2 regions of the Psychrobacillus sp. FJAT-21963 genome follow, and region 2 is predicted to be linked to the other one. Evidence: a T-box and tRNA genes for the amino acid it is inferred to sense, from the RefSeq annotation. Region 2 holds a T-box; the other holds one or more tRNA genes.
The links. The T-box of region 2 lies ahead of AN959_RS13890 (valine--tRNA ligase). A T-box ahead of a tRNA ligase gene usually reads a tRNA of that ligase, here a tRNA-Val.
Positions count from the first base shown of each region.

Region 1: it encodes a tRNA-Val, which carries the amino acid that the T-box ahead of AN959_RS13890 (valine--tRNA ligase) is inferred to sense. The anticodon was not compared.

Region 1 covers NZ_LJIY01000003.1:146,009-149,444, forward strand. Annotated here, with positions in the region: gene AN959_RS10325 (hypothetical protein) at 1-40, opposite strand, end outside; gene AN959_RS10330 (3-hydroxyacyl-CoA dehydrogenase family protein) at 635-1,579, shown strand; tRNA gene AN959_RS10335 (tRNA-Val) at 1,704-1,776, opposite strand; gene AN959_RS10340 (EcsC family protein) at 2,105-2,827, shown strand; gene AN959_RS10345 (hypothetical protein) at 2,880-3,383, opposite strand.
Region 2 covers NZ_LJIY01000006.1:64,469-67,904, reverse strand. Annotated here, with positions in the region: gene AN959_RS13890 (valine--tRNA ligase) at 1-1,760, opposite strand, end outside; T-box leader at 1,805-2,031, opposite strand; gene AN959_RS13885 (hypothetical protein) at 2,343-2,921, opposite strand.

The sequences.
Region 1 (3,436 bases), on a different contig from region 2:
TCTCGTCCAGCCGATGCAACAGCATTTCTGTTCTCAACATTAAAAGTCCTCCTTTAGGTTTAAGAATGCAAAAAGGGTCCAACCTACTTTTCAGCGAGGTTGAACCCAAAGGTTACATTGCCTTTATTTTCCTAATGTGATTTTACCATGAACCTTAATTTCTTTCTACCGAAAATGATTTATTTTATGTACGGTAATGTTCAAAGTACAATACAGGGGGACATATACACAAAAAGATGAAAGCAAAAGAAAACATCGATATCTGATGTTGAGAAGGATAAATTTCAAAATGTACTTGTATGGAAAATATCACGTCTTTCACGTAAAATGTTGTATTAATTATGATACTGTTTTTATAAAGGTGTGTTTTTATTAGTGGCTAAGAGACAGAACTTTTATCCAGAAGAAATTAATAGCGAGGTTATTCAATTAAAGTTAACGGGTTAATCCTGATACCTATGTATTTATGATAGATTGTGAAACCTTTCACTTAAACTAACGGGTGCTTTAGTTAAACAAGACCATCATTTTTCGATGGTCTATTTTTATGTCCAAAACATCAAGTAGAATTCGGCAATCAATTTTGGGAATACCGATTTTAGGTGATAAACTACTAAAGAAGGGGGAGTTTATAATGGTAGAGAAAGTTACAGTATTAGGCGCAGGTACTATGGGACATGGAATTGTGCAACTGTATGCACAAGCTGGTTATGACGTATATATGTATGATATTAAAGATGAGTTCTTGGAAAGAGCGATCACACGAATCTCAGATAATTTGGACATGTTAATCCAAGAAAATTCCATCACAACATCTGATAAAGAAAATACATTAAAACGAATTTCTATTACTACTGATTTAAGAGAAGCGATTAACGGAACACGATTTGTCACTGAAGCAGTATCTGAAAATCTAACTATTAAATTCGACTTATTCAAACAGTTAGAGGAAGTCGTAGAGGACGATACAATTATTGCTTCTAATACATCTACGTTTTCCATTCAACAACTATCTGAAGGTGTCCAAAAGAAAGACCGTCTAATTATTACTCACTTCTTCAATCCGGCACATTTAGTTCCACTTGTAGAAGTCGTTAAAGGACCAGAAACTTCGCAAGATATCATTGATCGTACAGTAGAAGTTTTGAGAAATATCGGCAAGAAACCAGTTGTCTTAAAAAAAGATATCCCTGGACTAATTGGCAACCGTCTACAAGCTGCATTAGTTCGTGAAGCATTTTATTTATTGGATCAAGGTGTTGCGGAAGCTGAAGATATAGATTTGGCTATTACTACTGGACCAGGGTTCAGATGGGCATTCATCGGTCCATTAGAAACAGCAGACTTTGGAGGATTAGACATCTGGAAGAGTGTGGTTGAAAACCTTGCACCTGTATTGTCCAAAGAAGAAAAAATCCCGCAATTTGTTGAAGAAAAAGTTCTAAGCGGAAATCTTGGAACAAAAACAGGAAATGGCTTATTCACTTATGCCGGCAATGACGATGTTCAAAGAAGAATTACAGAACGAGATGAAAACTTCATTCGCTTGGCTAATATCAAAAATAATAACAAGAAATAAAATTAATATAGATTGGCACGGTTGAATCACTGTTTAGCAGTTTCAACAAAAAAAGACATCCAATGATCATTCTAATTGGATGTCTTTTTTGGTTAAATCAACGTTTACAAGCTTTATAAAAAGATGATCCCGACTGGGTTCGAACCAGCGACCTCCACCCTGTCAAGGTGGCGCTCTCCCAACTGAGCTACAAGATCGTTTTCCTATTTCTTCATTATTATATAAGTTAAATCGGTAGGATACAATTTTTATTTGGAATTGATCCAAAAAGCATAATATGAATAATGTAAGAAAAGAACTACGTGAGTGTATTTAAAAACGAGATGAAGTTGCAAGGGAGGAATCGGTAGCATTTAAAGTAATTACAAAAGAAAGATGTTATGAGTTAGGACATAATAAATATGAAGTGAATAAAACACCTACGACTCTAGTCTTATATGCAAACACAGCTTACGTCCATTGGAATGAAACTTTAATACTTTATACTAGAATGTAATGAGGAATTGTTTAGAAAGGGAAGGGCATATGGTCGATTATATAATGGAAGTAGAAAGGGAACTTGATTTTTGGAAGCGCAAAATGACCAAACGATCTAGTCGTATCAGTCGTGTATCGAAGGTTGCTCAGACAAAGATAAACGGTCTTATTCCAGAAAAGTTTCATCAAGTAATGACTGATAGCATCAAAAATATGGTGAAAGCAACACTCGTAGGATCAAATATTACAACGAAAAAAAGATCAACATTGGACATTGGTCTTTTTGAAAAAGATGAACTACTTAGAGAGAAGCTTTCCACTTATCGAAAAACAGCAGTTGTGGAAGGGGCTGGTACTGGAGCAGGAGGTATACTTCTTGGTCTCGCTGACTTTCCATTGCTTTTATCCATTAAAATGAAGTTTTTGTTTGAAGCTGCTTCTATTTACGGATATGACACAAAGGATTATGAAGAACGCCTCTTTATCTTGCATATTTTCCTGTTGGCTTTTTCAAGTGAGGAAAAGCGAAAAGAGACTTTATTTATCATTGAAAACTGGGAACAACAAAAGCATGTGATTGCCGATATGGATTGGCGTGATTTTCAACAGGAGTATCGGGACTATATAGATTTAGTGAAGATGTTTCAATTAGTTCCTGGTATTGGAGCAGTGGTTGGGGCATTTGCCAATTATAATTTACTTGACCAACTGGGAGAGACTGCAATGAATTCCTATAGGTTACGCATATTACAATCGAATGAAAGCAAGTAACACAAGATAAGACTACCTTCCTAATGAAAATCGGAGGTAGTCTTTATGTTTTTTAAACTGTTGGTAGTAATACATGATGTGCTTGTTTTATATGCTCAGTAAGCAACTCAACTTTTTGGAAGACTTCTACACTGTTTTTTTGTTGTTGCTCAAGTGCCGCCTTCACATTGGTCTCCAATTGAACATGAGATTGTGCAAATAAGTCTAAAATAGCTTGATTAGGCAATCCAGAAATTTCTTTTATGGAACTGTTTATTTCTTCGATTTGGTTGACCCATGCAGATAATAATCGTTCAATTTGTTCATTATTGATTGACTTGATCGTATTTTGTAATACAGCTTTCCACTCTTCTTCAAATTTATTTTTATCTTCTTCTATTTTACTGAATGTCTCTCGAGTAGAATTTAGGATGTCTCTTTGAATATGAAGATGCTGTAATGATTTTTCTGCAATTTCCGTTTGAAAAGATTGAAATACTTTAAAGCTGTTCAACCATCCATCCAGTATTAAATCTAATCCGTTCGATTTTTGATTCTTCGATTCTACATTACTCATTCCATTTTCCTCCTTTTAATTGTAACCGAATTACGTTATATGAGATGCACCAA
Region 2 (3,436 bases):
ATCAATGCAAATCGAGATGCATTCCAAATCTTATTAGCAAAATTCCAAACCGCTTCTACTTTTTCCGTAGAGAAACGCAAATCTTGCCCTGGAGATGAACCAGTACTTAAGAAATAACGGAGTGAATCTGCACCATACTGCGCAATTATGTCCATCGGATCTACACCATTACCAAGAGATTTGGACATTTTTCGTCCATCTTCAGCTCGAACCAATCCATGTATTAAAACATCATCAAATGGACGAGTTTCTGTAAATTCAATTCCTTGGAAAATCATACGTGAAACCCAAAAGAATATAATATCATATCCTGTAACAAGTGTATTTGTTGGATAATATTTTTTAAATTCTTCGTTTTGTTCATCTGGCCAACCTAATGTAGAAAATGGCCAAAGAGCAGATGAGAACCATGTATCTAATACATCTTCATCTTGGCTCCAGTTTTCAGCATCTATTGGAGCTTCGTGTCCAACATACACTTCCCCTGTTTCGTTGTGGTACCAAGCAGGAATTCGATGACCCCACCATAATTGACGAGAAATACACCAATCATGAATGTTTTCCATCCATTGCAAATACGTTTTTTCGAAACGGTCCGGTACAAAATTTACTTTTTCTTCTGCTTGTTGTAATTTAATTGCCTCATCAGCCAATGGTTGCATTTTTACAAACCATTGAGTTGAAAGATAAGGTTCAACAACTGCTCCACTTCGCTCCGAGTGGCCTACTGAATGCATGTGCTCTTCAATTTTGAATAAAACACCAGCGTCTTGTAAATCTTTCACGATTTGTTTACGGCATGCAAAGCGGTCCATTCCGTCGTACTGAGCAGCATTTTTATTCATCGTACCATCTTCATTCATTACTAAAATACGTTGTAAATTATGACGGTTACCAATTTCAAAGTCATTTGGATCATGTGCAGGTGTAATTTTAACCGCCCCACTACCGAACTCCATATCTACGTAATCATCCCCTACGATTGGGATTTCACGATTTGTAATTGGTAGAATCACTGTTTTACCTATTAAATGTTTATAACGCTCATCTTCTGGGTGCACTGCAACTGCACTATCCCCTAGCATTGTTTCAGGTCGAGTAGTTGCAACATCAATTGTGCCAGTACCATCTGCGAGTGGGTAATGCATATGATAGAATGCACCCTGTACATCTTTATGGATTACTTCGATGTCAGAAAGAGCAGTCTTTGTAGCAGGATCCCAGTTAATAATATACTCGCCGCGATAGATCAAACCTTTATTGTAAAGCTTTACGAACACTTCTTTAACTGCATTCGATAGACCTTCATCCAATGTGAAACGTTCTCTTGAATAGTCTAAACCTAAACCTAGTTTTGCCCATTGCTCGCGAATATGACCAGCATACTCTTCTTTCCATTTCCAAGTTTCTTCGACAAATTTTTCGCGTCCTAAATCATATCTAGTTATATTTTGTGAACGCAGTTTTTCTTCTACTTTTGCTTGTGTTGCAATACCAGCATGATCCATACCAGGTAACCAAAGAGCATCATATCCTTGCATACGTTTCATACGTATTAGAATATCCTGTAATGTAGTATCCCAAGCATGCCCTAGGTGTAACTTACCTGTTACGTTCGGTGGTGGAATCACAATCGTATAAGGATCTTTTGCGCTTTCTGGATGCGCCTCGAAAAATTTCCCTTTGAGCCACCATTCATAGCGACCTTTTTCAATCGATTGCGGATCGTACTTCGTTGACATAGTTGTTTCATTTGTCATATGTGTTCCTCCTAAAAAAGAATATAAAAAAACTCCTGTCGTCATTAAAGGACGAAGGAGTTTGTTCGCGGTACCACCTTTATTCGCAGATGCAAAAAATAACATCACGCTCTCAATTAGATAACGGCTTCAAACCGGCAATTGCTACTGTTAGTTCACAAAAGCTGCTCATGGGCTACCTTCAAATGGCCGTTAACAGAAACATTTCAGCAGTTTGTTTCCTTTCTTTCGATAACTAACTCATTTTACTCTTCCCATTCATAGCATCAATATTTTAATCTAAATCACCAATTCGGTTGAAAAGATTAATGCCTAGAGAATTCCACAGATGTTTAAAAATCTGTACTTCAAGGCGAATTTGATTGTTTGTTCATATTGTACCTAATCTTATGATATGACGTCAAGTCACGTCACGTGAAAGGAGAATATACAATGAGAAAAGGATATAACCCTTACTTGTTACCAGATTGGCTTAGAAAAACACGCTTTTATTGTAAAGGAATTATTATTCCTATTTGTGGTTTTCAGCTTATCCGTGTATTAATTGTTCCAACAACTTGGGATTTTATTTTACTTGTTTTTCTATTGTTCATCTGCTTCTTGCTTTACAAGGACATAATTTGATGGAAACGTAAGCTTTGACATTCCATCATCTAAATCAAAAATAAATTGAAGCTCCGATTCTACACTATTTGGACTCTCTAACATCTCTACTTCATCCGATTCTTCTCTTTCACTTTCTTTTTCAACTACCATTGGAGCTTCATATTCACAATAAACAGACCAGGCAATTTCAATAGCTGCTTGATCTGTCGTTTTAGAATGTACGCGGCGAACATCTAAAGAAGGGGAAAACCCTTGTTGTATTTTATCCTTTGAAATCTCTACACTCATCGGTACAGCATATTCGAAATAACCTACTTCTCCCTGCACATCTAAATCCTCGATTTGGGTAAATTCGCTTGTAGCGTGATGCTCATGTTCACCTTCTTCAAATTCAACATGACAGGTAATGTGATAGATCCCCATTATCTGAATCGAATCTTCTGTTTCACTTTGCTCATATTGTGGAGTTACTTCAACTGTTTTTATCTCTTTAGGAATACCAAAACTCGCTGGAAAAAGAAACTGTTCTTTTACGTCCCATACTTTCACTTCCATTTTTCATCCTCCTTCATATAGGACAAATTATGATAGAAACTCATGAAATATGAAAAACGCTCGCAAAATAATTATGAGGACAGAATATCTACAAAAAATATATCGAGGGATACACATACGGTGCCATTTGTCATTATTTTATTAAATATAAAGAAGATAAACTTAATTTTATTTTAAATAGCTAATTTCCGTTCCAGGCGGACGCGTTCCGCCGGCATGGCTTCAGCCGCTTCCTTCGCTATGCTCAGTCCAGGGTCTTCAGCTCATGCACCTGCCGCTTCGCTTTCGGTGCAGAAAACATTTGCTATTCCGGCTGGAGTCGCCGCCTTTCACTCCAAACAACTATTATCCGCATTACAATAAGAAAACCATTATGCCATTAATAGTGCAAGTTTTTATCACTTAAATCTTTCCAATTAGTATTTTTAGAAAATCGTTGAAAAAGGTGACACTCCTGCGAGAATAGCGTTAGACGAAGCCCCGCAGTTGAGGGGAAGACAATCTAAGTTCGCCGC